2 regions of the Castellaniella daejeonensis genome follow, and region 2 is predicted to be linked to the other one. Evidence: predicted binding sites of a transcription regulator. Region 2 holds the regulator's gene; the other holds the start of a gene.
What was found. The regulator sigma-54, encoded in region 2, starts transcription at its own class of promoters, with help from an activator protein. The targets are predictions, from matches to a motif close to TGGCANGNAANCTGCTTT.
Positions count from the first base shown of each region.

Region 1: glnA (type I glutamate--ammonia ligase) is a predicted target of sigma-54. The motif match lies at 9,907-9,924, and genes of this name have one in related genera.

Region 1 is NZ_BAAAFN010000011.1:23,488-38,085, reverse strand. It holds gene recG (ATP-dependent DNA helicase RecG) at 1-781, opposite strand, end outside; gene ABD022_RS07320 (Rid family detoxifying hydrolase) at 808-1,194, opposite strand; gene ABD022_RS07315 (ferredoxin--NADP reductase) at 1,280-2,056, opposite strand; gene ABD022_RS07310 (extracellular solute-binding protein) at 2,332-3,372, shown strand; gene ABD022_RS07305 (ABC transporter permease) at 3,450-5,102, shown strand; gene ABD022_RS07300 (ABC transporter ATP-binding protein) at 5,112-5,894, shown strand; gene ntrC (nitrogen regulation protein NR(I)) at 5,920-7,458, opposite strand; gene ABD022_RS07290 (two-component system sensor histidine kinase NtrB) at 7,472-8,425, opposite strand; gene glnA (type I glutamate--ammonia ligase) at 8,434-9,846, opposite strand; gene hemW (radical SAM family heme chaperone HemW) at 10,119-11,339, opposite strand; gene rdgB (RdgB/HAM1 family non-canonical purine NTP pyrophosphatase) at 11,336-11,968, opposite strand; gene rph (ribonuclease PH) at 11,968-12,717, opposite strand; gene ABD022_RS07265 (YicC/YloC family endoribonuclease) at 12,803-13,714, shown strand; gene ABD022_RS07260 (chloride channel protein) at 13,779-14,598, opposite strand, start outside.
Region 2 is NZ_BAAAFN010000015.1:95,833-110,430, forward strand. It holds gene argS (arginine--tRNA ligase) at 1-304, opposite strand, end outside; gene ABD022_RS10210 (DUF6531 domain-containing protein) at 346-4,260, opposite strand; gene ABD022_RS10215 (DUF1840 domain-containing protein) at 4,353-4,697, shown strand; gene ABD022_RS10220 (hypothetical protein) at 4,727-5,044, shown strand; gene leuA (2-isopropylmalate synthase) at 5,219-6,922, opposite strand; gene ABD022_RS10230 (hypothetical protein) at 7,297-7,839, opposite strand; gene rpoN (RNA polymerase factor sigma-54) at 7,876-9,228, shown strand; gene ABD022_RS10240 (DUF2868 domain-containing protein) at 9,290-10,684, shown strand; gene ABD022_RS10245 (GTPase/DUF3482 domain-containing protein) at 10,677-12,170, shown strand; gene ABD022_RS10250 (TPM domain-containing protein) at 12,236-13,171, opposite strand; gene ABD022_RS10255 (LemA family protein) at 13,168-13,782, opposite strand; gene ABD022_RS10260 (DEAD/DEAH box helicase) at 14,042-14,598, shown strand, end outside.

The DNA of each region.
Region 1 (14,598 bases), on a different contig from region 2:
ACGCGGCCAGCAGGCGGCCCGTCAGACTGCCGTTTCCCCGAAGGCTGCGGGCTGCCTGGGCCCGCCGTGCCGCGCGCGCGTCGGCCAGGGCCAGCTGCTGGGCGAGCAGTTCGTCGAATTTGATGCGCCGCCACGCGGGATGCCGGTGCTCCGCCAGGAGTTCGAGAGAAATGTCCGGCCCCGGACGATGCAGCAGCCGCAGGGACGGTTCGAAATCGGCCAGCCCGTAGGCCTGGCGCACTTCGGCCGGCAGGGTGTCGCGCAGGTCGGCCTCGTCCAGGGCGCGGGCGATGGCCTTGCGCAGCGCGGCCTGCGGCAGGCCCTGGGTGGTGGGGTAGACCGGCGTCAGGGCATCGGGCAGAGGCGTGCCCGGCTCGGTAATCAGCGGGTGCACGATTTCCAGGCCGTGGAATCCCGCGCGGACCTCGCCGCGCGCCCGCACCCGCCGTCCGGCATGCAGGCGGGCCTGCTGGCCCGGATAGACGTGCAGCCAGCGCAGGCCCAGGCGGCCGGAATCGTCGGCCAGCGTGGCCTGCAGCGTCCGCCTGGGGCCGAAGCGGATTTCACTGTCCACGATCTCGCCTTCGAACAGAGCGTGTTCCCCGGGCCTGGCATCGCCGATCGGCGTGATGCGGGTTTCGTCTTCGTAGCGCAGCGGCAGGTGCGTGACGAAATCGGCCGGGGTATGCAGGCCCAGCCGCTCGAACAGGCGGGCCTGCGGGACGCCCGCCGTTTTTCGGACGCCGGACGCGGCCCGGCGCGGCTTTCCAGCCGGATTCACGGCGCGAGGTCGGCGGGCAGCGGAAGTCAGAGCGCCAGGATGGCCTCGACCTCGAACTGAGCGCCCTTGGGCAGGCTGGCGACCCCGATGGTCGAGCGTGCCGGATAGGGTTGGGGGATGATTTCCGCCATGATCGCGTTGGCGCTGGCGAACTTGCTGAGATCCGTCAGGAACAGGGTGAGCTTGACGATGTCGTTCAGCGTGCCGCCGGCCGCTTCGATGACGGCCTGCATGTTGGCAAAGGACTGGCGGACCTGGCCTTCGAAGTTTTCCGACACCAGCTCGCCCGTGCCGGGCTCCAGCCCGATCTGGCCCGACAGGAAGACCAGCTTGCCGGCCGGTGCGCTGACCGCCTGCGAATACGGGCCGACAGCGGCCGGTGCGGCATCGGTATGGATGATAGCCTTGCTCATGGTGGAGACTCGGTAGTAGGTTAAAAGACTATCAGAGTGTACCGACCAATAGCGAAAAATAAAAGCAGGCGCAGGCCGGCAATACTTATTTTTCGGCGAAGGCGCGCTCGAAGACGTAGTCGCCGAGTTCGCCCACCCCAGGCGAAGCCACGAAGCCGCGCGCGTCCAGCATGGCGCGAATGTCGGCCAGCATGGCCGGGCTGCCGCAGATCATGGCGCGATCCACGGCGGGATCCAGCGGCGGCAGGCCGATATCCTGGAACAGCTGGCCGGTTTCCACCAGAGTCGTCAGCCGCCCCTGGTGCTCGTAGGGTTCACGCGTGACCGTGGGGTAGTAGATCAACTTGTCGCGCACCATCTCGCCCAGGTATTCGTCCTGGGGCAGCTCTTGGCGGATGTAGTCCGAGTAGGCCAGCTCGCTGACGAAGCGCACGCCGTGCATCAGGATGACCTTTTCGAAGCGGTCGTAGACTTCGGGGTCCTTGATGATGCTGAGGAACGGCGCCAGCCCCGTGCCGGTGGCGAACAGGTACAGATGCCGCCCCGGGCGCAAGTCGTCGACCACCAGCGTGCCGACCGGCTTGCGGCTGACCAGCACGGCATCGCCCGGCTTCAGGTGCTGCAGGCGCGAAGTGAGCGGGCCGTTGGGAACCTTGATGCTGAAGAACTCCAGGTTGTCTTCATGGTTGGCGCTGGCGATGCTGTAGGCGCGCATCAGCGGCTTGCCCTCGACTTCCAGACCCAGCATCACGAAATGGCCGTTGTGAAAGCGCAGGCCGGGATCGCGGGTGGTCTTGAAAGAGAACAGCGTGTCGTTCCAGTGGCGGACGCTGAGGACTTGCTCGGAATTGAAAGCGGCCATGACGAAAGTCGGACTCCAGGATGCGGGAATGAAGGTGTATGAATAGATGGTAAGGCGATGGCCGGGAAACGCAAGACCAGGCCTTGTGCAGCGCGGAAATTTTCTTGATTTGGCGCAAGAACGTGCGCAAAACCCAGGTGAAAGCCTGCGGTCGGGGCGCATTTTAATACGTTCAGCTTGATTTAAGCTGAACGCAGTGCTAAATTTCATTCCGTTTTGAGAACTATTCTCATTTTCCATTCTTTCGTCTTCATTCCTCTATCCGAACCACTGCCATGTCGATCCGCCTTCGTGCCCTGCCCCTCGTCCGACGCCTGTCCATGCTGGCCGCTGCCCTGCCGCTGATGGCCGGCACCGCATGGGCGGCGGAGGTGAACCTGTACACCACCCGCGAGCCCAAGCTCGTCGAGCCGCTGCTCGAGGCCTTCACGCAGGATACCGGCGTCAAGGTCAACACGGTCTTCGTCAAGGACGGCCTGCTCGAGCGGGTACGCGCCGAGGGCGAACAATCGCCCGCCGACCTGCTGATGACGGTGGACATCGGCAATCTGCTGGACCTGGTGGACGGAGGCGTCACCCAGCCGGTCGACTCCGCCGCCCTGAAGGCCGCCATCCCCGCCAATCTGCGCGGGGACGATGATCAGTGGTTCACCCTGTCGCTGCGCGACCGGGTCGCCTACGTCGCCAAGGACCTGGACATCCAGACCTTCCACTACGAAGACCTGGCCGATCCGCGCTGGAAGGGCAAGGTCTGCATCCGTTCAGGCCAGCATCCCTACAATACCGCGCTCATCGCCGCCCTGATCGCCCATGACGGCGCCGAGGCCGCGGAACAATGGCTGCGCGGCGTGAAGGCCAACCTGGCCCGTCCCGCCACTGGCGGGGACCGCGACGTGGCACGCGACATCCTGGGCGGGATCTGCGACGTCGGCATCGCCAACGCCTACTATGCCGGCCACATGAAGAACGCGGCCGAAGGCACCGACGCCCGCCGCTGGGGCGATGCCATCCGCGTCATCCGGCCCACGTTCAAGAACGCGCCGGGCACGCACGTGAATATCTCGGGCGCCGCCGTGGCGCGCCATGCGCCGCACCGCGCCGAAGCCGTCCAGCTGCTGGAATACCTGGTCACCGACAAGGCGCAGAGCCTCTACGCCCGGGCCAACTATGAATACCCGGTGAAGAAGGGCGTCGCGCTGGATCCGACCGTGGAGAGCTTCGGGCCGCTGGCGATCGACCCCCTGCCCCTGACCGAGATCGCCCGCAATCGCAAGCAGGCGAGCGAACTGGTCGACCGCACCGGCCTGAATCAATGACCATCCATCGGGGCGCGCACCTCGGCAGCCGCGGCGAGGCCGGACGGGGCTGTGCGGCCCGATAAGCGGGAAACGCCATGACAGCGAACGGCCGCTTCCAGGCCTGGCCCTGGCACGCCGGAACGGCCCTGGCGGCGCTTGCCGTGCTGGCGCCGATCCTGGCCCTGGTGGGCCAGGCGGGCCAGGGTTCGGGCGCCCACTGGGGCCACCTGCTGCAATTCGTGCTGCCCGGCGTGCTGGCCCAGACCCTGGGCCTGCTGATCGGCGTCGGTCTCCTGGCTGCCGCCCTGGGCGTGGGAGCCGCCTGGCTGGTCACGGCCTACGATTTTCCGGGGCGCAGGGCGTTGTCCTGGGCGCTGCTGCTGCCGCTGGCCGTGCCCACGTACATCGTGGCCTATGCCTATCTGGACATCCTGCACCCTCTCGGCCCCGTCCAGGAAGCCGTTCGCGCCTTGCTGGGCTATTCCAGCCCGCGCGAATTCCGCCTGCCCGACCTGCGCAGCCTGCCGGGCGCCATCGTGCTGCTGGCCTTCGTGCTCTATCCCTACGTCTACCTGACCACCCGGAGCATGTTCGCCAGTCAGGCCGCCCACCTGATGGAAGCCGCCCGGCTGCTCGGGCACGGCCCCTGGAGCGCCTTCCTGCGCGTGGCGCTGCCGCTGGCACGGCCGGCCATCGCGGTCGGCCTGTGCCTGGTGCTGCTGGAGACCCTGAACGATATCGGCGCGTCCGAGTTCCTGGGCGTCCAGACCCTGACCGTGGCCATCTACACCACCTGGGTGACCCGCTCCGACCTGGCGGGCGCCGCCCAGATCGCCCTGGTATCCCTGGCGCTGGTGACGCTGCTGATCGCAGTCGAACGCCGTGGCCGGCGGCGCCTGCGCTATACCGGAAACCGGCGGGCCGCGCCGATCAGGCGGCATGTGCTGCATGGCCCGGCGGCCTGTCTGGCCACCCTGCTGGGCCTGGCCCCGGTCCTGATCGGTTTCGCCGCGCCCGCAGCGTATCTGCTGGCGCTGGTCCTCGAGCGCCTGGGCACGGGCCAGGGGCCCTCGCCCGCCTTGCTGAGGGCCGTCGGGCAGACGCTCACGGTCTCCGCACTCGCCACCCTCTTCGCCCTGGCCATCGGCCTGGTCGTCGCCTGGAGCCGGCGCATCCTGCCCCGGGTGCATGCCTGGCAGGGTGCCCTGCCCCGCCTGGCCACGCTGGGCTACGCCGTGCCCGGCACCGTCCTGGCGATCGGCCTGCTGTTTCCCCTGATGGCGATCGAGCGCGGCCTCTCGGCGCTGCGCGCGGCAACCGGCATGGATCCGGCCGGGCTGGTGCTGCTGGGCACCCCCACCGCCCTGGCGCTGGCCTACGTGATCCGCTTCCTGACCATTCCCGTGGGCACGCTGGAGGCTGGCCTGGACCGGATCCCGCCATCCCTGGACCAGGCCGCACGCCTGCTGGGGGAAAACGTCCACGGCATGCTGCGCCGCGTGCATCTGCCCCTGCTGCGCCCGGCACTGGCCGCTTCGGCGCTGCTGATCTTCGTGGATGCGATGAAGGAACTGCCGGCCACCCTGCTGCTGCGCCCCCTGAATTTCGATACCCTGGCCACCTGGCTATACGCCGAAGCCGCGCGCGGCACCTACGAGGAAGGCGCCATTGCCGCCCTGTGCATCGTCGTCGCCGGCCTGCTGCCCGTGATCCTGCTGGCCCGCCTGATGGACCGCCCCACCGCCTGAGATTCCGACATGCTGGAACTGGACCGCATTTCCCTGAGCTACCCCACCGACCACGGCCGGCGCACGGTGCTGCGTGAACTGAGCCTGACCCTGGAGGCCGGCCAGATCGCCTGCCTGCTGGGCGCCTCGGGCTGCGGCAAGACCACCGTGCTGCGCGCCATTGCCGGCTTCGAGCCACTGGAAGGCGGCTCGATCCGGCTGGATGGGCGTCTGCTGTCGGGTGATGGCACTCGCGTCGAACCCGAGCATCGCCGCGTGGGGATGATGTTCCAGGACTATGCCCTGTTCCCGCACCTGGACGTGGCGGCCAACGTCGGTTTCGGCCTGCGCCGGCTGGACGCACCGGAACGCGCCCGGCGCGTGCGCGCCCTGCTGGATCTCGTCGGCCTGTCGGGCCAGGAAACGCGCCGTCCCCACGAACTGTCCGGCGGACAGCAACAACGCGTGGCGCTGGCCCGCGCGCTGGCGCCCGAGCCCGATCTGCTGCTGCTCGACGAGCCGTTTTCCAACCTGGACGTGGATGCCCGCGAAAGGCTGGCCTTCGAACTGCGCGATCTTCTGAAGGCGGCCGGTCGGACCGCCCTGGTGGTCACCCACAACCAGGCCGAGGCCTTTGCCGTGGCGGACCGGATCGGCATCCTGCAGGAAGGCCGCCTGGCCCAGTGGGACACGCCTTACGGCATGCACCACCACCCTGCCACCCCCGAAATCGCGGCCTTCATCCACCGGGAAGCCCTGCTGGCACGTCGCGCCCAGGCCAATCTGCGCGGCGCGCCTCCGGCCGCCGCCTGAACGATCCGGATTCACCCGGCGCCGGTCAGTCCCCGAACGCCTGATCCGCATCCGGTTCGTCGAGCCCCAGCTCCCGGCACTTGCGGGTCAACGTATTGCGCCCGATCCCCAGACGCAGCGCGGCTTCGCCCCTGCGCCCTCCGGCCTGACGCAGGCCTGCCCGCAACAGCGCGCGCTCGAAGTCGCGCTGCAGGGCATCCATGACACCGGTCTCCCGGCGGGCCAGGCGGCCCAGCGCCTCGGCTTCCAGTGCTGCGCGCCAGTCGGACCGGGGCGCGGCCGCGGCGGCTTCAGTCCCCGGTGCGGGCCGCGTCGCATCGTCCGGCTCGGGTCCAGCCTTCGCCTGCAGGGGCACAACGGCGGCTCCCGTTTCCAGGATCTCGGGTGGCAGGTCTTCCAGGCCGACTTCGGCACTCGGCGCCATCACTGTCAGCCACTGGCAGATGTTCTCCAGCTGGCGGATGTTGCCGGGATAGTCGAAGCGCCGCAGCGCCTCGAGGGCGGATGCATCGGGCCGGCGTACCGGCACGCCGAGTTCCGCCGCGCTGCGCGCCAGGAAATGCCGCGCCAGCGACTCGATATCCTCGCGGCGCTCCCGCAAGGGAGGCAGGCGCAGGCGGATGACGTTCAGGCGATGGAACAGGTCGGCGCGGAACAAGCCTGCGCGCACCCGCTCTTCGAGCGGCTGGTGGGTTGCGGCCACGATGCGCACATCGGCCCTGACGGGGCGCGCCCCGCCCACCCGGTAGAAAGCGCCTTCGGCCAGCACCCGCAGCAGCCGGGTCTGCAATTCGGCGGGCATGTCGCCGATTTCATCCAGGAACAGCGTGCCGCCGTCGGCTTCCTCGAAGCGCCCCCGGCGCGACTGGACCGCTCCGGTGAAGGCACCGCGTTCATGGCCGAACAGCTCGGCCTCCAGCAGGTCGCGGGGGATCGCAGCCGCATTCACCGCCACGAACGGACCGTCTGCGCGGCGACTGTGGCGATGCAGTGCCCGGGCCACGAGCTCCTTGCCGGTTCCGGATTCTCCCGTGATGAGCACGGTGGCGCCGGATTGCGACAGGCGGCCGATGGCCCGGAATACGTCCTGCATGGCGGGCGACTGCGAAGGCGCCATTTCCGCCTCGCCGAGCACGGCCCATGCATCGGTCTGGTTTTCCTGGACGGCACCGGCCCGGGATGGCGCCGACTGGGCGGCGCGGGCGATCAGCTCGACGGCCGACTGGATGTCGAACGGCTTGGCCAGATAGTCGAAGGCGCCCTGCTCGAAAGCCGCCACCGTCGTGTCCAGGTCGGTGTAGGCCGTCATCATGATGACGGGCAGGTCCGGCAGGCGGGCACGCACCGCCGCCAGGACGGACAGCCCGTCGGGACCCGGCATGCGGATGTCGGACACCAGCACGGCGGGCATGCGCGGATCCGCGGTGCCCTCCAGTGCATCGAGCGCCTCTTTCAGCGCGATGCCATCGGCAAAGCTGCGGACCGGCCAGCCGGCCTTGTCCAGTGCCTTTTCCAGCACCCAGCGCATGCCCGGTTCGTCGTCGAGGATCCAAATCGTATTCATGCTGATCTCTGCCTCATGCGACTTCCAGCGGCAGCAGCAGGCGGAATTCGGTGCGGCCCGGAACAGAATCGAATTCGAGCAAACCGCCCTGCCCCTGCAGGCATTCCTGGGCCAGGCTCAGGCCCAGGCCCGTACCCTGTGCCCTGCCGGTGACCAGGGGGTGGAACAGCTTGTCGCGCAAGGCCTCGGGCACGCCGGGGCCGTTGTCGGCAACCGCGATCCGCAATCCCATGCGGTGCTGGCCATTGGCCAGCACCGGCTGATGCAGGATGCGGGTGCTCAGGTGCAGCACGGGATCGTCCAGGGACGGGGACTCGGCCAGCGCCTGCGCGCCATTGCGCGCCACGTTCAGCAGTGCCTGGAGCAGACGGTCGCGGTCGGCTCGCATGTCCGGCACCGAAGCATCGTAGTCGCGCTCCAGGCGAATCCGCTCGCCGAACTCCAGGCGTATCAGTGCGAGGACGTGCTCGCATACCTCATGCACATTGAAAACGCTCGGCGCTACGGCTTGCTGGCTGGGCGATGCCAGGCGGGTGACCAGATCGGCAAGGCGATCGGCCTCGGTCACGATCACGCGAGTGTATTCGCGCAGATCGTCGCGCGGCAGTTCCATGTCCAGCAGCTGGGCGGCGGCCCGCAGCCCGGCCAGCGGGTTGCGGACCTCGTGGGCCAGGTTGCGCAGGGTTTCGCGCTGGGCCTCCTGGCGGCCACGGGCCTGCCGCAGGTCGTCCAGATGGCCGCCCTGGTGAACGGGGATCTCGATCAGCCAGGACCAGGGCTGGCCCTGCAGGGCGGTCTTCAGGACGCTGTCGCGGCCGTCCAGCCAGGGCCGCGCTGGCTGTCCCGCCAACTGCCGGCGGGACTGGCCCAGCAATTCTTCCGCCGCGCTGTTGGCGTGGCGGATGCGGAAGGACTCGTCCAGCAGCAGGACCGCGGTACGCAGCAGGTCGAGGCCGGACGTGTCCATCGCATGTCCTACTGGGCGTAGTACATGTCGAATTCGACCGGGTGCGGGGTGACACGCAGGCGGTCGAGTTCGTTGGCCTTCAGGTCCAGGTAGGCGTCGATCAGATCGTTGCTGAAGACCCCGCCGCGCGTCAGGAACTCGCGGTCGCGGTCCAGCGCTTCCATGGCCTGATCCAGCGACGAGCACACCGTCGGGATCTTGGCATCTTCTTCCGGCGGCAGGTCGTACAGGTTCTTGTCGGCCGGGTCGCCCGGGTGGATCTTGTTCTGGACGCCATCCAGGCCCGCCATCATCAGGGCGGAGAAAGCCAGGTACGGATTGGCCAGCGGATCCGGGAAGCGCGCCTCGACGCGGCGTGCCTTGGGGTTGCTGACATAGGGAATGCGGATCGAGGCCGAACGGTTGCGCGCGGAATACGCGAGCTTGACCGGCGCTTCGTAGTGCGGCACCAGGCGCTTGTAGGAATTCGTGCCCGGATTGGTGATGGCGTTCAGGGCGCGGGCATGATGGATGATGCCGCCGATGTAATACAGGGCGAATTCGGACAGGCCGCCATAGCCGTTGCCGGCGAACAGGTTCTGGCCGTCCTTCCAGATGGACTGGTGCACGTGCATGCCCGAGCCATTGTCGCCCACGACGGGCTTGGGCATGAAAGTCGCGGTCTTGCCGTAGACGTGGGCCACGTTGCGGATCACATATTTCATGATCTGGGTCCAGTCGGCGCGCTGCAGCAGCGTGGAAAAGCGGGTGCCGATTTCCATCTGGCCGCAATTGGCGACCTCGTGGTGATGGACTTCGACGGGCACGCCCATCTGTTCCATCAGCAGGCACATTTCCGAACGCATGTCGGCAAAGGAATCGATCGGCGGCACGGGCACGTAGCCGCCCTTGATGCCCGGACGGTAGCCCAGGTTGTTGCCGTTGGCCTCATTGGCGTTGGACCAGACGCCTTCGTCGGACGAGATCTTGACGAAGCTGCCGCTCATGTCCGCGTTCCAGCACACGCCGTCGAACACGAAGAATTCGGGTTCCGGGCCGAAATAGGCGGTATCGCCCAGGCCGCTGGACTTCAGGTAGGCTTCGGCGCGGCGGGCCAGGGAGCGGGGGTCGCGGTCGTAGCCCTTCAGGTCCGACGGCTCGACCACGTCGCAGGTCAGGATCAGCGTGGTTTCTTCACGGAAAGGATCCAGGCGGGCGGTCCCGGCGTCAGGAATCAGGATCATGTCGGACGCCTCGATGCCCTTCCAGCCAGGCAACGACGATCCGTCGAAGGCAACGCCCGATTCCATCCGGTCCTCGTCCATCTGGCTGGCGGGAATGGTCAGGTGGTGCTCCCGACCCAGGGTATCGGTAAAGCGGCAATCCACGAACGCCACTTCGCGTTCGGCGATCATCTGCACAACGTTTTCAGGGGTGGACATAAAAGCTCCTGCGCCAAGTCATATCGTCAAAGGGGAAAGCTCGAGGCTTCGTTGGCTTCAATAGCAATGTCCGTGCCAACTTTTCAGGCCGCCATCCCGGGGCAAAAACCGGGGAATGGCGCCCATTTTCCGCCACGGCGGCGCATGGACGCACCATTAAAGTGCATATTCTAGTGCGATTGGTGCAACGAGCGCACCTTTTTAGTGCATGCAGATCGAACCGTGTCCGAATCGGCGCATGAACATGCCGGTTCGGATCCGCCATGAGGCGGTCAGGCCAGGAACTCCATCTGCAGCTCGTTCAGGAAGCTCCAGCCCCGGGGCGTGGCGCGGATGCGATCCAGGCCGGGTTCGAGCAGACCGCGGTCCACCGCGCGGTGGATGGCCGGCAGAATGGCCATGAGCGACAGGCCGGTGCGTTCGATGAACAGTCCGCCCTCCACGCCTTCGCGCAGGCGCAGTGCATTGAGCATGAATTCGAAGCTCAGGTCGTCGTGGCTCAGCTCGCGGTGCTCGACCACGTGCTTGCCGGCGCCTTCGGTTGCCAGCCGCATCCAGGCATCGGGCATGCGCGCCCGCGCCTGGCGCGTGATGCGGTCCTGGAAAGAGATCTTGGAATGCGCCCCCGGACCGATCCCCAGGTAGTCGCCAAAGCGCCAGTAGTTCAGGTTGTGCTGGCAGGCCTGGTTGGGCCGGGCATAGGCCGAGACCTCGTAGCGATCGAAACCCGCCGCCTGGGCCAGTTCCGCCACGCGATCCTGCATGGCCGCGCTCAGTTCATCGTCCGGCACCCTGGGCGGATACTTGGCGAAGACCGTATTGGGTTCCAGGGTCAGGTGGTACAGCGACAGATGGCCCGTGCCGAAAGCCAGCGCCTCGCGCACGTCACGCTCGCACTCTCCCAGGGTCTGTTCGGGCAGCGCGAACATCAGGTCCAGGTTGACCCGGTCCACGGCGCGCTGGGCCATTTCGATGGCCGCACGCGCCTGGGCCGCGTCGTGGATGCGTCCCAGGCGGCGCAGCTTGTCATCGTCGAAGCTCTGGATGCCCAGCGAGATCCGGTTCACGCCGGCCTGGGCATAGCCCTGGAAGCGGGCCGCCTCGGCCGTGCCCGGATTGGCCTCCAGGGTGATCTCCACGTCGGGAGGCAGGTTCAGGTAGGCGCGGAACAGGCCGATGATCCGGTCGATCGCCTCGGCCGACAGCAGGCTGGGCGTGCCGCCGCCGAAGAACACCGTCGAAACCTGACGGCCCCAGACGTCGGGTACGGCCTGCTCCAGGTCGGCCTGCAGGGCCTGCAGGTAGGCCTCTTCCGGCAGCTCGCCGGAGCGCTCATGCGAATTGAAGTCGCAATAGGGACACTTGTGCACGCACCAGGGCACGTGCACGTACAGCGACAGCGGCGGCAGCGCCACCAGGCCGGGCTTGCCGCGCACGCCGGGCCGCCCGTCGTCCTCGCGCCCGGGCGTTGGCACAGGAACCAGACGCTTCATCGATTCTCCTGAGTCAGGCCCGCATCCTGGCCGAATTCGCTGCGCAGGGCCTGCAGCAGCCCGCGCAGCGCGCGCGCCCTGTGGCTGAGAATGTTTTTCTGCTCCAGGGGCAGCTCGGCGGCTGTCATGCCCAGTTCGGGCAGATAGAAATAGGGGTCGTAGCCAAAGCCGTTGCTGCCCCGTGGCGCATCCAGGACTTCGCCGTCCCAGGAACCCTCGACCACGATCGGACGCGGATCGTCGGCGCTGCGGACATAGACCAGGACGGCGACGTAGCTGCCGCGCCGGTCGGCCCGGCCGGCCATCTCGGCCACCAGCCTGGCATTGTTGGCCGCATCCGAGCGTGTGCCGTCCGGCGCCTGAGCGTAGCGCGCCGAATACACCCCCGGCGCGCCACCCAGGGCATGGACGCACAGACCCGAATCATCGGCCAGCGCAGGCAGGCCCGTGGCGCGGCTGGCATGGCGCGCCTTGGCCAGGGCGTTTTCCACGAACGTATGGAAAGGCTCGTCGGCCTCGGGCACCCCCAGCGCGCTTTGCGGCACCATCTCGATGCCGGCCGCCGACAGGCTGGCGGAAAATTCCTTTAATTTGCCCGGATTGCCCGAAGCCAGCACGACGCGGCGCATCATGCCGACTCCAGCGCGCGCGCCTGGGCGCGGACCAATTCCTGGATGCCGGCGGCCGCCAGGTCGAGCAGGCGGTTCAGTTCGTCGCGGCGGAAGCTGCCGCCCTCGCCCGTGCCCTGCACCTCGACGAAATCCCCCGCGCCGGTCATGACCACGTTCATGTCGGTATCGCAGGCGGAGTCCTCGGGATAGTCCAGATCCAGGATCGGCCGGCCGTCCACGATACCCACCGACACGGCAGCCACCTGGCCGCGTAGCGGATCGGCCGCCAGCCGGCCCCCGGCCATCAGGCCGCGCACGGCCAGTGCCGCCGCCAGCCAGGCGCCGGTGATGCTGGCGCAGCGGGTGCCACCGTCCGCCTGCAGCACGTCGCAATCCAGGTGCAGCGTGCGTTCGCCCAATGCCTTCAGATCGAACACCGCACGCAGGCTGCGGCCGATCAGGCGCTGGATTTCCTGGGTCCGGCCGCTCTGCTTGCCGCGAGCCGCCTCGCGGTCGCCCCGTGTATGCGTGGCGCGCGGCAGCATGCCGTATTCGGCCGTGACCCACCCCTGGCCCTGCCCTTTCAGGAAGGGCGGCACCTTGTCCAGCACGCTGGCGTTGCACAGCACGCGGGTGTCGCCCATGCAGGCCAGTACCGAGCCTTCGGCGTGACGCGTATAACCGGTCAGCAGTTCGATGCGGCGCAGTTCGTCCGGCCTGCGGCCGGACGGCCGCACGGGAGTGGAGTCGTGGGAGAAAGGGGTCATCATGGGGAAAATTCCTGCCGGGAAGGCCGGTGAGGCCGGACTACAATAAGGCCCCATTGTAGATAAACGCCGACGAGACCGCCCCATGATCCGCAGCATGACCGCCTTTGGCTCCGCCCGCCTGGACTCCGACGCCGGATCGATCAGCGCGGAAATCCGCAGCGTCAACAACCGCTACCTGGATCTGAGCCTGCGGATTCCGGAAGACCTGCGTTTCGCTGAATCGCGCCTGCGCGAACTGGTGGGACGCGACATCCTGCGGGGCAAGGTCGAGATCAAGCTGTCCTATGCCGCCATCGAGCGCGACACCCTGCGCCCCCTGGACGCCGAGGCCGTGCGCGCACTGGCCGAGCAACTGCAATGGGCCCGCAACTTCATTCCCGATCTGCCCGCGCCCGCCCTGGCCGAACTGCCGCGCGAAGGCGTGCTGCGAGGCGGTCTGGATGCCGAAACCTGGCTGCCCCTGTGCGAACAGGCCTGCGCTCGCGCGCTGGAAGAATTCGGTGCCGCACGCCTGCGCGAAGGCTCAAGGCTGGCACAGGCCATGCTGGCCATGGCCGACGAGATCGACGCCATCGTCGTGCGTGTGGACGCCGAGCTGCCGGCCCTGGTGCAGCAGCACCAGGACCGCATCGCCCAACGCCTGCGCGAGGCCCTGGAGGCCGCCAGCCCCGAAGGCTTCGCAGCCATCAGCGGGGCCGAACTGAGCGCCCGCATCGCCCAGGAAGCCAGCCTGTTCGGACTGCGCGTGGACGTGGCCGAGGAACTCACCCGGCTGCGCTCGCATCTGCAGGAACTGCGCGAAATCCTGTCCGGCACGCATGCATCCTCGGCGCGCGGCGGCAGCGGCAAGCGCCTGGACTTCCTGTTCCAGGAAATGAACCGCGAGGCCAACACCCTGGGCTCCAAGGCCGCCGCCCTGTCCGTCACCCAGGCCGCCATCGACCTGAAGCTCCTGATCGAGCAGATGCGCGAACAGGCGCAGAATATCGAATAGGCTCCCTGAAGGCCTCGTGGCGTAACGCCCGCGTTTCATCGACGCGAAGGTGGTGCGCGCCAGCCTAGCCGCGGCGGCGGCGCCACGCCCTGGCCCTGCGCCATGCGCGCAGGTCGATCTGGCGGCGCATGCGGGCGCCTTCACGCAGCCGGCGGCTATGCGCCGAGATCACGTCGCCCCGGGTCAGCATGCCCAGCATGCGGGTCGGATCGGCGGGATCGACCACCAGCAGCCGGCCGACGTTTTCCATCGCCATATGGTCGGCCGCCTGGCGCAAGGTATGAGCCGGCGTCACCACCACGGCAGGCCGCTGGATCAGGTCGCCCAGCCGGGCCTGCTCGGGCCAGTGCGCGTCGAAGAACGTCCTGCGCGTCAGCACCCCGAGCACCCGGCCCGCCGAATCCAGGATGGGATAACCCTGGTGCTGGGATTCGGGCGCGGCGCTCGCGATCCAGGCGCGCACTTCGCCGATGGTCCGGTCGGCGCCCAGGGTTGTCACTTCGTGCTGGCAGGCATCGCCGACCAGGATGCGCTCCAGGTAATCGGCCTTGTATTCCGAAGGCACGCGCACGCCCCGGCGGGCGATCTTTTCCGTCATGATGGTGTTGCGCATCATCATCGCCGACACCAGGTAGGCCGCCGTGCAGGCGCCCAGCAGCGGCAGCAGCCCCGCCGGCTGGCCGGTCGTCTCGAAGGCGAAGACGACGGTCGTGAACAGGGCCCGCGAGGCGCTGGCGAACAGCGCCGCCATGCCGACCAGGGCGGCAATGCGCGGATCGATGCCCAGCCACGGCAGTGCCTGGCCCAGCAACAGGCCGGTCATGGCGCCCAGCGCCCCGCCGATGGTGAACATGGGCGCCAGCGTGCCGCCGGACGTCCCGCTG
Region 2 (14,598 bases):
GGACGGCCTGATGGGCGGCGGCCGACAGGCGGAAATTGATGAAGCCCGGTCCTGCGACTTCGGCCGAATCGATCAGGCCGGCTGCGTCCGGGTGGGCCAGGACGCCTTCCACGACGGCCTGGGCGAGTTCGCGCGGGTTGCGGCGAGCCGCGCGGGCAGCCTGCATGGCGACGTTGCTGGCCACGTCGCCGTGAGCGGCGATCTTGGGGCGTTCGAGGGTGACGTCCGGCACCTGGCCGGGTATCAGGGAGTCCAGGACGGAGCGGAGGATGGCGGTGAGCCGGGTGTGTTGCTCTGGTAGCATGGTGTCCGTATCTGAGGGTATCCCGAAATGATAGCCCGATTTCAGGGCCGCCGTGCCGGCGGCGCCATTCCGGGCAGGCCCAGCGCCGTCTCCAGCCAGGCGCCATAGGTGGCCATGTCCACGTGGCCGGCCACGGACGCCGGATCCCCGCCCGTGCCGTCCGCCCGGCGGATGAATGCCTCGACGATGCGCCGCTGTTCGTCGCCCAGGCGCGCGTCGGCGCCCTGGAGCCCGATCGTTCGCGCCGTGGCGTCCTGCAGCGCCCGGTCGCCCGGCGGCAGGCCGCGCAAGGCGGGGGTACGCTCGTCGTGCAGCAGCGGGCGCGACACCGTCCGGTCTGCCGGCGCCAGCTCTGCCAGGGGCACCAGGGCGGCCAGGGCCTGCCAGCGCATCCAGTTCAGGGCGACGTCCGACAGGTCGCCGTCGGGAATGGGCTGCATCCGCTCATCCAGCAGCAGGCCGCCGCCGATGTCGGCGTGGGCGCCAATGAAGGGCGCCTCGACCGTGTTGCCGGTGTCGCCGGCCGCCGAGACCAGGGGAAACAGTGCCCGCAGTTCGTGCAGCGCCACTGCGTGGGCCACCCAATGCCAGGCGCCGGCGATGCCCAGATCGAAACCGGCATTGGCGGCGCCCAGCAGCCCGAATTGCGCCACGGTATCGAACAGGCCCAGGAAGCGCAGGTCGACGCACAGGCCGATGCTGCCCCGCAACGGGTCGTCGTAGGAGAACCAGCCGTCGCGGGTGTGCCGTGCGATGCGGTTGGCGAAGTCGCGAGCCAGGGCCGCCCCGCGCGAATAGCCCAGGATGTCGATGGGCACCGGCGCGGCGGCGCCCTGGGCCCGGTCCAGGGCGTTCAGCAGGGACTGCCACTGATTCTGCAGGATCTGGCGGCTGCCGGCGGCGGTGATGGCGTCCCAGTCGGTGTAGTAGGCGTTGCCCGGTCCGGCGTGATAGTAGGCCGGGCCGTCTTCGTAGGATTGCGCGAGCTTCCAGACGTTGCCCTGGTTGCGCGGCCCGTAGCGCGTGCCGTCGAAGGCCAGCAGGATCAGGCCCAGGGGGTCGGCGTGGCGCAGGGGCTGCTGGGCGGCGTATCCCAGGGCCTGCTGGCCGGGCAGCGGCCCCAGGGGGTCGGGTTCCAGGTAATGGCCGCGTTCCGGCAGGAAGGTGCGAAAGACATTGTCGTGCCAGCCTGTCGCCGGGTCTTCGTCCTGGCCCGGCCGCCGCAGGGGCAGGTCCAGGTCGCCGCGCAGGCGGGTCGCGCGGCCCAGCGCATCGTAGCGGGCCGCCCAACGCACGGCGCGGTCCGCGTCGGTGGCCAGGACGGGAGCGCCCAGCAGGTCGGCGTGCAGGTAATACAGGCGGGTGCGGCCATCGGCTTCCGTGTGCAGCAGGCCGACGGGGACTTCGCCGGCGTACAGGTAGCGCTGGGTGATGCCGAAGGCCTGTGGGTGCCCCGGATGCGGGGCCGGCCGCCGCCAGATGGCCGCCAGGCGGTTGTCCAGGTAGTAGCGTTCGGTTTCCTGGCCATCCAGGATGGCGCGGATCCGCTGGCCCCGGGCATTGTGGGCGTAGCGGGCCAGGACCCGGCCGGCTTCCCGCACTTCGGCAGGCCTGCCCTGGGCCTGGTAGCGCACGCCGCGGCCGCCGACCGCCAGGGGCAGCCCGCCGGCATCGCGGGTGATCGGTGGCGTGAAGGGCTGGTCTCCGGGCAGGGACGGTGCTGGCGCGGGCCGGGGCGCGTCGTGCGGCGCAGCCGGCGTGCCGCCCCTGCGCGTGGCATCCGGTGCAAAGGTGTGCCGGTCGAGTCGGGCCGCCAGGCGGCCGTCCTCGCCCCAGGCCAGCCAGGTCCGGGTGGCCGCGTCCTGGATGCCGGCCAGCCGGTCCCGGTCGTCGTAGGCCAGGAGCAGGTGGTGCCAGTGGCTGGCGGGCGGCGAAGCCGCGGCCGCCGGGGGCGGCGAGCTTCCGGCGGCCGCGGGCATCGCGCCGGGCGTTTCTGCCGGACCGGGCGCCAGGAACGTGCTCAGGCGCACGACCCGGCCGCGTGCGTCGTGGCGCCTTCGCTCGCCCCACATGATGCGCGGCCCGTCGGACACGACCAGAGTTTCGGCCTGCCCGCCCGGCCCGGCGGCCGTGCGCAGCCACAGCCCGTTGCCGTAGCGGTAGCCGGCGAGGCCCGGGATGGATTCGATGACGGTATGGAGCGTGCCGTCGGCGGCTTCCCAGTCCAGGCGGTGCAGGCGGCCCGTTTCGGACCAGGCATAGCGCAGCGCCCCGCCTTCGGGCAGGTCGTGGCGCGCCAGGCGCCCCCGCTCGTCGTAGGCGAAGCGTTCCCGGTAGGCCACATCTCCGCCGGGACGGGGTCGATGGACGGCGCGCGCCGTCACCCGGCCGTGCGTATCGTGCTGCAGGTATTCGGTTTCCTCGGGGTGCGACAGGCGGATCGGCCGGTCGCCCCGCCAGCGCAGGCCGACCTCCAGCGTCGGCAGTCCGGGCGCCGCATGCAGCAGCCGCACGGGGCGGCCGATGGCATCGCGGCGGATGTCCGTGCGCCTGCCGCCGGCCCGTTCCTGGCCGGACAGCCGGCCCTGCGGATCATAGGCAAGCCGGGTCGTGCCCGTCAGCCGGCTGGACCAACGCACCAGCCGGCCTTCGGGGGCATAGTCCAGGCGCAGTCCGGGCCAGCCGCCGTGCGCCTCGGCCAGTGCCCGGATCCGGTCGTCCGGCGTGTGCCGGATGCGCAGCCCGCCGATGGCGGCCAGCCGGCCCCGGGCGTCGTGGTCGATGCCCAGGACGGTTTCCGGGCAGGCCGCGCAGGCAGACGTGCGCATCGAGCGTGGCACGAGCCTGCCGCCTTGCAGGGCATGGCGCACTTCCGCCCAGCCGTGGGCCGATGCCACCCGGGTCGGGCCACTGTCCGGCCGGCCGGGCGGATAGTGCAGTTGCAGGCGCCCGGTCGTTGTACCGGGAGGGCCCGGAATCGCCTGGATGACGCGGCCGCGCGTGTCGTAGATCCAGCTGCGCACGCGCGAGCGCCGGCCATCGGCCGCTTCGAGTGTGACACCGGTCAGGGCGGCGGGGTGCCCGGCCTGCCGTTCGGGCTCGTAGTGATAGCGGCGGCGCATGCCGTCCGGGCGCTGCACGGCGCGCAGCAGGATCGGGGCCGGACCGGGTGCATGCCCGGGGGAAACAGTGTCAGTGGACGATGCCGGCGCAGGCGCCGCGGCTTCTTCGGTACGGGCATGCTCGTAGCGGAAGACGCCCAGGGGGGTGTCCAGCGTGTGCAGGCGGGGGTTCGGCCCCGATGCATCGTAGCCGAGCCGCAGCGCGTGGTCGCCGCGCCGGATCGTCCGCATCAGGCCGTCCAGGGGGCCGCCGGTGTGGCGTTCGACGACGATGTCGGGCCGGCCGGGTGTGCCGATCGTTTGCAGCCGGCCCTGCGCGTCGAAGTCCAGCCGCCTGCCGCCGGGGCCCTGCCAGGTTGCGGCAGGCGGTTCCGGCGACAGGATGCGGCCATCGGCGTGCGAGGCGCCCTGGCCCCGGGCGCTGAAGCGCACGTTGCGGCCGTCGGGCAGTTCGAGCCGCCAGCCGCCGGGGTGCGCCCGCAACCGGATGTCGTATTCGCTGGTCCAGCCGGGGCCCAGGGGGCCGTCCGCCCCGGAGCCGGAGCGGTACAGGCGGACGAAGGACGGGTGTTCCGCCCGAAGCGGTTCGGGCAGGTCGGCTTCCCGCAGGAATTTCTCGCCGGTGGCCAGGTGCACGGGATTGGCGATGCCCGGATCGGGGGCGGGCTCGGCCGCCGGCCCGTGCGCGGACGCCGCGCCGCAGGGCACCCGCATCTGCGGCGCGGGACAGCTCAGGGTGGCGTGCGCGGGGGTGGGCGCCGGCCCGCAGGCGAGCGCCAGCGGCAGGCCGGCGAGCCAGGGCGGAAAGCGGCGTCGGACAAGGGTTTCGGGCATGGGGAACCTGCTGTCGGAGCGCCCATTGTGCTGCTTGGCAGGGGGTTGAAGTTCGGGTAGTGTATGGATGTGTCCATTGCAGGAAATCCACCATGCTCGTTTTGTTCCAATCGAAATCTGCGGCGGAAGTCCTGATGTTCGCCCAGCATGCCCGGCCCATCCTGGTGGCCGCCGGCAAGACCTTCGACACGCCCGGCCTGCCGGAACGCGGCGTCATCACCCGGGCGCAGCTGGACACGGCCATCGCGGGCATCGAAGCGCTGGTGGCCGCCGATCCCGGCCACGACGACGCCTCCGGCGATCACGACGACACGGTCGAGCACCCCATCGCCCAGCCGGTCGGCATGCGACGCCGGGCATGGCCGCTCTTGACCATGCTGCGGCTGGCCCGCGAAAAGGGCGAAGACGTCACCTGGGAACCCGCGCCGTCCTGGTAAATTCACGCATTTCGCACGGAGAAGCACCCATGCAGGGTCATGTAATCGTGATTTTCGATGCCCACCTCTCGCTGGAACTGCCTGTCGATGCCCCGGTAGACCCGGATCGCGCACGCGCCGCCCGCGAATGGTTCGAACAGACCTGGGAATCCCTGGGATGCGAGCCCTTGCGGGTCAGCGGCAAGGTGCTGCTGCTGGACAAGATCCTGGGGGTGGCCGATGCCCTGGGCTACAGCCGCCTGTCCGCGCAACCCGACCTGGCGAACGAATTCGCCGGCCATGCCGTCCAGGCGCTGGAAAAGCCGCGCGTGACGGTCGACCTGCCGGGTCTGGCCATCGTGTACTGATCGGCCGGCGCCATCTCCTGCGCAAGCAAAAACCCCGTCCTGTGGGACGGGGCTGAACGAGACGGGCGCTTGTGGTGCCGGATGAACCCCGGGATGCGGGGACGGCGCCTGCCCGATGGGCGCTGTGGTTCCTGATGGCGGGCGGCCCTTTTCGCAGGGCCGCCCCTGTGTTTCCTAGGCCGCGACCGATGCGTGCGGCCGGATGTCCCCGCCAGCTGCCGCGTGGCGGTTGACGGCGCTCAGGATCGCCAGGAAGGACGAGGTCACGATGTCCTCGTGGATGCCGACGCCGTAACCGCTGGGGGCGTCCTGGATGCGCATCTCGATGTAGGACGCCGCACGGGTATCGGTGCCGGTGCCGATGGCGTGTTCCTGGTAGTCCATCACGCGGGCCTCGATACCCAGCGCGTCCACAAAGGCCGAGATCGCGCCGTCGCCCTGGCCCGAAAGATGGCGGACCTGGCCGTCGATTTCCAACTCGACCTCGATCATGAACTGCTTCTGGCCGGTGGTCTTGGGGCTGCCGGTGATGCGGTGCCGGATCAGCTTCATCGGCGCTTCGCGGTCCAGGTATTCGCTGGAGAAGATCTCGAACACGTCCTTGGGCGTGACTTCGCGGCCCGTCTCGTCGGTGACGCGCTGGATGGCGCGGCTGAATTCGATCTGCAGGCGGCGCGGCAGGATCAGGCCGTGTTCCTGTTCGAGCAGGAAGGACACGCCGCCCTTGCCGGACTGGCTGTTGACGCGGATGACGGCGTCGTAGCTGCGGCCCAGGTCGGCCGGGTCGATGGGCAGGTACGGTACTTCCCACGGCGCGTCGGCCTGCTGCACCGCGAAGCCCTTCTTGATGGCATCCTGGTGCGAGCCGGAAAAAGCCGTGAAGACCAGGTCGCCGGCGTAGGGGTGGCGCGGGTGCACGGGCAACTGGTTGCAGTATTCCACGCAGCGGCGGACTTCGTCGATGTCGGAGAAATCCAGGCCCGGGTGGATGCCCTGGGTGTACAGGTTCAGCGCCAGGGTGACCAGGTCCACATTGCCGGTGCGCTCGCCGTTGCCGAACAGGCACCCTTCGATGCGGTCGGCCCCGGCCATGACGGCGAATTCGGCGGCGGCCACGGCCGTGCCCCGGTCGTTGTGGGGGTGAACGCTGAGGACGATCTTGTCGCGCTGGGCCAGATGGGTGTGCATCCATTCGATCTGGTCGGCGTACAGGTTCGGCGTGGTGGCCTCGATCGTGGCCGGCAGGTTCAGGATGATCTTGTCCTGGACGGTCGGCTGCCAGGTGTCGACCACGGCGTTGCAGACTTCCAGCGCGAAATCGGGCTCGGTCGTGCTGAAGACTTCCGGCGAATATTCGTAGCGCCAGTGGGTTTCGGGGTGCTTGGCGACTTCGGCCTTGACCATCCTGGTGCCTTCGACGGCGATGGCGCGGACCTCGTCGCGGCTCATGCGGAAGACGATCTTGCGGAAGGCCGGCGCGCACGCGTTGTACATGTGGACGATGGCGTGCCTTGCGCCTGCGCATGCCTCGACGGTGCGCTGGATCAGGTCTTCACGGGCCTGGGTCAGGGCGATGATGGTGACGTCATCGGGGATGCGGTTTTCGTCGACCAGCTTGCGCACGAAATCGAAATCGGTCTGGGATGCGGACGGGAAACCAACCTCGATTTCCTTGAAGCCGATCTTGATCAGTTGCTCGAAGAAGCGCAGCTTGCGCTCGACGCTCATGGGTTCGATCAGCGCCTGGTTGCCGTCGCGCAGGTCGGTGCTCATCCAGATCGGGGGGGTGGCGATGCGGCGGCTGGGCCAGGTGCGTTCGGCGAAGTCGCGTGCAAACGGGGCGAACGGGATGTATTTGTCGGCGGGGTTCTTGATCATGTCATTACCTGTCAGGGCGTGTGCGCCCGGATCGCGGACGCGGGAATGCGAGGGTGTGGCGAAACAGGCTGCCGAACTGCCACGCGGCGCTAGGCCCGGCAACCGATCGCTAGCAGCAGTAGGCCCGACAGGGAGAGGAGAGGCAACGGACGCGCGCAACCCGCAGCGGGGCGCTGCTGGGCATCGTGAAAAGAAGTGCGCGTGACGTTCATGTATGGAAGTCAAACATAATTCCGGCCGCTTGGCAAGCGCCGCATGCGCCGTCCCCTGGGTGGCTGGGCGCCGGAACCGCGCAGGCGCCCCGGAGTGCGGCGCCTGCGCAACGGCAAGCCGGGCGGACGGCGGTGCCGCCGTCCCGGCCTGCGCTCGTCGGCCTACTGCCGCTGGCGGGCGTTTTCCAGGATGGCGAGCTGTTCGGCCGCCCGGTGCAGGCGGCTGGCGCGGCCGGCGGAGAGCTCGTCCCGGGTGAGCAGCAGGTCGCCCACGCGCAGAGGTTCGTCACGGGTCTGCCAGGCCCACAGCAGGACATCGAGCGCGGCGCCGGACAGCTGGTCGGCCAGTTGCTGGAACGAGGCGGGATCCACGGGACGCAGGCGGGCTCGTGCCAGGATCGCGCGCACCGCCAGCCAGGTCAGGTAGGCCAGCAGCAGGGAGCCGAGCGTGACCAGCGCGCCCCAGAAGTATGGGTTGTAGCGCTGCAGCAGGGCGGTGGCTTCCGCCCCCACGATGCGGTTTCCGGCATAATCGATGCCGTTGCCGAAAGCCAGCAGGCGGTTCAGCGCGTCATACCAGAGCAGGACGACCACCACGACGAGGGCGGACGCAAGAATCTTGGACGTGGCCGTGAGCTTGAGCAGGATCTTGCGCAGCAGGGCATGATCCCGACGGCTGGAGGATTCGTTTCGTTCCGGTTTCATGGCCGTATTTTAGATTGAACATGCCTTAGATAGAACATGCGCGCGCAACCGTCCCTGGAACTGGGCCAGCATCAGCACCTGACGCTGACGCCACAGTTGCGCCAGGCGCTGGCCCTGCTGCAATGCTCGTCCCAAGAGCTGGAGCAGGAAATCGCCCAGGCACTGGCCGACAATCCGCTGCTCGAGACTGTCGATCCGGAACCGGAATCGGCGGCCCAGGCCGAGCGGCTGGACCGCCTGTGGTCGCAGTCCGCGCGCGCCGCCTTGCCCGACGACCTGCCCGAACCGGGCCAGCCTGCCAGCCTGATCGATCACCTGCTGCAGCAATTGCATGCGACCCGTGCCACGGAGCGCGACTGCTTCCTGGTGATTCGGCTGATGGGCGAACTCGACGAGCGTGGCTATCTGGAATTCGATCCGGCCGCGCTGTCCGCGGACCTGCCGCCGGAACTGGACGTCGAGGACGAGGAATGGACCACGGCGTTGCGCCTGCTGCAGTCCTTCGATCCCGCGGGGGTGGGCGCGCGCGATCTGCCCGAATGCCTGCGGCTGCAGTTGCGGGCGCGCGCCGGCGAATGGCCTGCGGACGTGCTGGCCTGTGCCCACCGCCTGACCGGCCATCTGGAAGACCTGGGTGCCGGACGATGGGGGCGCCTGTGCGAGGCGCTGGGCTGCGACCGCGCGATGCTGGACGCCGCCCACAGGGTCCTGCGGCGCCTGGATCCCCGGCCAGCGGGCGCCTGGCAGGCCGATCCCGTTCATTACATCGTGCCCGACGTGCTGTTCCATCGGGCGGCGGACGGCTGGCGGGTCAGCCTCAATCCTGCCATCGAGCCGCGCGTGCGCCTGAATCCTGAACTGGCGGACAGCCTGGCGGACCAGGATCTGTCTCCCGACCTGAGGGACCGGATGCGCCAGGCGCGCAGCCTGATCCACAACCTGGACCAGCGCCGGCAGACGATCCTGCGCGTGGCCGAATACATCGCGAAGCACCAGCAGGCGTTCCTGGAATCGGGCGTCGCGGCGCTGCGGCCGCTTACCCTGCGGGAAGTCGCGCAGGCGCTGGATCTTCACGAATCCACGATTTCGCGCGCCACGCGCCTCAAGTATGCGCAGACGCCCTGGGGCGTGCACGAGCTGAAATTCTTCTTCGGCACGGTGGTGCAGACCCGCTCCGGCGAGGATACCTCGGCGCTGGCGGTGCAGGCGCTGATGCGCGAGCTGCTGGCGTCGGAGCCGGCCGGCAAGCCCCTGTCCGACATGCGGCTGGCACAGATGCTGGCCGACCGGAACGTCGTGATCGCGCGGCGGACCGTGGCCAAGTACCGCGAAGCCATGGGCGTGCCGCCTGCCGGCGTGCGCAAGGTGCGCGGACCCGCGGGCGCCTAGGGTCGTGCGCCCGGTTCCGGTAAAACTCGGTATCATCTTGTTTTCATCCGCCCGTTTCCCCATGCGGAACCGCCCGCCCACCGCCGCTCCCCACCCCGCCGGCCCGCTGCTCCAGTATTGGCAGGCCGAGGCCGTGCGTCTGCGAGAGGCGCACTGGGGGCCACTGGAAGACCGCGCCGCCTGCCAGGCCGCCCTGCGCGCGCCCGCCGACCTGGGGGTCCGCATCCTGGCGCGGGCAGCCTGGCTGGCCGAACACGGCGAGCTGCACGACCGCCTGGTCCAATGGTCCGTCGGCGCCCGCTGGGCGCTGGCGGTGCTCTGGCTGTGCGCCTGCCTGGCGGGCATCGGCACGGCCGCCGCCGTCCTGGGCCAGAGCCAGGTCAACCTGGCATTGGCGCTGCTGGGACTGCTGGGGCTGCATGCGCTCACCTTCCTGATCTGGCTGGCCGGCTGGCTGCCGGGATTGCCCGATTCGACCGCCCTGTCGCGCCTGTGGCTCTGGCTGACCCGGCGCCTGGTCCGGGGGCCGGATGCCGCCCTCGCGGCCCAGGCATTCCTGTCCCTGCTCGGCCGTGCGCGGGCCTGGAAGACCGCGATCGGCCTGATCAGCCACGGAGCCTGGACGGCGGCTTTCCTGGGGGCCCTGGCCACGCTGCTCCTGCTGTTGAGCGCGCGCCACTATACGTTCCATTGGGAAACCACCCTGCTGTCGCCGGATGTGTTCGTCGGCATGACCCGGATACTGGGCAGCGTGCCCGGCCTGCTGGGCTTCGAGGCGCCCAGCGATGCCCTGATCGCCGCCAGCCTGGGCCCGCAGCCGCTGGCCGCCGGTGTCCAGGCCGAATGGTCCCTGTGGCTGATCGGATGCGTGCTCGTCTGGGGCCTGCTGCCGCGGCTGCTGGCATTGGCCGCCTGCATCCTGCACCTGCGCCGGCGCCTGGCCAGACTGACCGTGGACCCCGGCCTGCCGGGCTGGCTGGATTTGCGCGAGCGGCTGCTGCCCACGCACGCCAACCTGGGCATCGACCGCCCCGCGCCGGCGATCGACGGCGCAATCGGTCCCGCCGCCCCGGTGGCGGCTGCCGGCGGACGGGCCGCGGTGCTGGCCTACGAGCTGGGGCACGGCCTGGACTGGCCGCCGGCCCAGCTGCCGGACGACGTGGTGGATTTCGGCCGCTGCGACAGCCGGGAAGACCGCGCCCGCATCCGCGCGCTCCTGCGCACGCCGCCTGCGCACCTGCTTTTCGTCTGCGACGCGCGCCTGACGCCCGACCGCGGCGCCGCCGCCTGGCTGGACGAATTGCGCCGTTCCTGCCCCGATCTGCGCGCCCTGTGCCTGGGCGGCACGCCCGAACGCCTGCAGGCCTGGCAGGACGCCCTGTCGCACCAGGCCGTTCCCCGGATTTCCAGCCTGGACGGCTGGCTCGAACACATCGGAAGTGTCCCCCATGACTGACGCCCCGAAACCCATCGACCTGGCGGTCGTCGGCCACACCAATACCGGCAAGACCTCGCTGTTGCGCACGCTGCTGCGCGACGAATCCTTCGGCGAGGTCGCGGACCGGCCCGGCACCACCCGCCACGTCGAGAGCGCCCAGTTGCTGACCGAGACCGGCCAGGCCATTCTGGTGCTGCGCGACACGCCGGGCCTGGAAGACGCCATGGGCGTCCTGGACTACCTGGACCAGCTGTCTCCGCCTCAGGAAAGGCACGATGGGCCGGACCGCATCCGCAAGCTGCTCGACAGCCCCGAGGCCGCCGGCCGCTTCGAGCAGGAATGCCGGGTGCTGGCCACGGTGCTGGAAACCGACGCCGCGCTGTACGTCATCGATACCCGCGATCCCGTCCTGCCCAAGCATCGCGACGAACTGATGCTGCTGGCCGCTTGCGGCCGTCCCATCCTGCCGGTGCTGAACTTCACCCGCACGGCGCACGCGGACACGACCGCCTGGCGCGACGCGCTGGCCCGGCTGGGGCTGCATGCCACGGTGGATTTCGATACCGTGGCGCCCGCCCTGGATGGCGAAGGCCAGCTGCTGGAACGCCTGGCACTGATGCTGGACCAGCATGCGGCCGCCCTGCAGACCCTGCGCGTCGACCTGGGCCAGCAGCGCCTGCGCCGGCTGCAGGACGCCACGCGCCTGATCGCCGAACTGCTGGTGGATGCCGCCGCGCTGCGGTTGCCCTGTTCCCAGGATCCGACGGACATGGCCTCGATCACCCTGGGGCTGCGCAAGCGCACCCGCGACCGCGAACAGGACTGCGTGCACGCGCTGCTGAAGCGCTACCGCTTCAGCAAGGCGACCTTTCCCCATCACCCCCTGCCGCTGGAAGGCGAGCGCTGGGGCATGGACCTGTTCAATCCCCAGACCTTGCGGACTTTCGGCATCCAGGTCGGCAAGGGCATGGCCACCGGTGCCATGGCGGGGGCCACCATCGATGTGCTGACCGGGGGGCTGAGCCTGGGGGCCGCTGCGTTGCTGGGGGCTGCCATCGGCGGCGCCTGGCAGGGGGCCAGCCAGTGGGGCAAGCGCCTGGTGGGCCGGCTGGCGGGCAATACGGAAATGACCGTGGACGACCCTGTGCTGCACTTGCTGGGGTTACGCCAGCTGGCCCTGGTGCGGGCGCTGGAATGCCGGGGGCACGCGGCCATGCGGCCCATCGACGGCGACCTGCTGGCGCAGGTGGCGCCGCCCGAGCCGGATCCCGCCGAACCGGCGGCGGCCCCTTCGCCGGAGGACGAGGACGCGGTACCCGGGACCGGTCAGGAACCCGGCACGCCGCCCGAGCCGTTGCGCCGTCTGCCGCCCGACGTGCAGCGCATGCTGGACGAGGCGCGCGGCCATCCCGAATGGTCCATGATCGGCGAGGAGCCCGCGCCCGATGCCCGGCGCGAGGCGCTGGTCGGCGCCATGGCACAGGCGCTGTTCGCCGCGTTGTAGCCGGGGTCCCGGCGTCCGCTTCGATCGGGCGGGCGCCTGACATGAATGGCCGGCAGCCCGGCCTGCTACCAGCTGCCGGATGCGCCCCCGCCGCCGCCCCGGCCGCCGCCTCCGCCACCCGAGGATCCACCGCCGAATCCGCCACCGCCGAACCCGCCGCCTCCGCCGAAGCCGCCACCGAAACCGCCTCCGCCCCCACGGCCGCCGCCCCGGCCGCCGCGCCCGCGGGCGAGCTTGTCGGGGATGTGCAGGATTCGGCCCAGGATGCCGAGCGCCAGTCCCGCCAGTGCCGCGACGGCGGTCCAGAGCAGGCTTTCGGTCAGCACGAACACGAAGCCGCCCAGCAACAGGGCCCCGATGGGCGGCGTCATGATCAGGGCGAAGAACGTCAGGGGCAGGAACATCACGCGTTCGTCGAGCCCTTCGTCATCGTCGGTGGACTCCGGAGGCGGCAGGGGTTCGCCCTGGATCAGGCCCGTCAGGGCCGAGACCCCGGCTTCCACCCCGCCGAAGAGGTCGCCCGCTGCGAAGCGTGGCGTGATCCGCTCGCGGATGATCCGCCCGGCGTCCACGTCGGTGACGGCGCCTTCGAGCCCGTAGCCGACCTCGATGCGCAGGCGGCGGTCCTGCACGGCCACCAGCAGCAGCACGCCGTCGTCGATGTTCTTGCGCCCCACGGCCCACTGGTCGAAGACCCGGCGTGCGTACTGTTCGATGGACTCGTTGCCGGTGGTGGGCACCAGCAGCACGAACAGCTGCGAGCCGTGCTGCCGTTCCAGCGCCTGGACCTGGGCGGTGAGCGTGCGGACCTGATCGGCCGTCAGGGCGCCGGCCTCGTCCATGACCGGCCCGGTCCAGGCCGGCACCGCGACCTGGCCGGCCGTATCCGGTGCGGCGGCGGATGCCGGAGCGGGTGCGGCGGCCGCCGCAGGCGCCGGGACCGCGCCCGCCAGCATCCCCAGCGCCAGCACGGCTTGCGCCAGCATGCGGCGAAAATTCATTTGCCCTGCCCCTGAGGCAGGTCGAACTTCACCTCGGGGTCCTGCATGACGGTGTCGGCCTTGTCCAGGCCGTACTGGGCCTTGGGCTGATAGCCGAACACGCGCGCTGTGATCAGGGTGGGAAACTGGCGGATCGTGAGGTTGTAGGACTGCACCGCGCCGACATAGCGCTCGCGCGCCACCGCGATGCGGTTTTCCGTGCCCTCGAGCTGGGTCATCAGGTCGCGAAACAGGCCGTCGCTCTTGAGCTGAGGGTAGTTCTCCGACACCGCCAGCAGGCGCGACAGGCTGGAGGACAGGGCGCCCTGCGCCTGCTCGAAGCGGGCCATCAGGGCCGGATCGTCCAGGTCGTCGGCACTGACGCGGATCTGCCCGACCCGGGCACGCGCGTCCGTGACCTGCTGCAGCACGGTGCGCTCGTTCACCATGTAGGCGTTGACCGAGGACACCAGCTTGGGCACCAGGTCGGCGCGGCGTTCGTACTGGTTCAGGACCTGGGACCAGGCCGCCTTGACTTGCTCGTCCTGGCGCTGGATTTCGTTGTAGCCGCAGCCCGAGAGCAGCAGCGTCAGGGCTGCCAGCGCAGCCAGGTTCAGGTAACGTCGGAACATCCGGGCCTCTCGTGTGGCGCCCCCGGCAGGGAGCGAATGGCGTATTTTAAAGGGCGACCGGTCAGTCAGGGCCGACTGCCGCGCGGCGTTGCAGTCACGCTATAATGCAATGCTTCGCACGGCCAACCAGTCGCCGTGCGGCTTCTTTTCAGCCCCGGCGCCAGGCGCTCCGGCGGCACCTCTCCTGACATTCTTCATACGTCGGCCTCGATTGGTATCACTCGGCTCGAGCGATAGGCGGTCGCTGGAGTCAATTTTCTTGGATACTTCGATTACCTTTGCCTCGCTCGGCTTGGCGGAACCTTTGCTGCGCGCCGTCGGCGACGCCGGCTATGACCATCCCACCCCGATCCAGGCCCAGGCCATCCCCCGCGTTCTGGAAGGCGGCGACCTGCTGGCCGCCGCCCAGACCGGAACGGGAAAGACCGCCGGTTTCACCCTGCCGATCCTGCATTACCTGCTGGGCCACCCCGCCACGGACCGCCGTCCGGGTCGCCCGCGCGTGCTGGTCCTGACCCCGACGCGCGAACTCACCGCCCAGGTCGAGGAATCCGTGCGCCTCTACGGCAAATACACCTCCGTGCGCTCCATGGTGATGTTCGGCGGGGTCAACATCAATCCCCAGATCGCGGCCCTGAAAAAGCCCCTGGACATCCTGGTGGCCACGCCCGGCCGCCTGCTGGATCACGCGCAGCAAAAGACGCTGGATCTTTCGGGCGTCGAGATCCTGGTGCTGGACGAAGCCGACCGCATGCTGGACATGGGCTTCATCCACGACATCCGCCGGGTGCTGAAGCTGCTGCCGGCCAAGCGCCA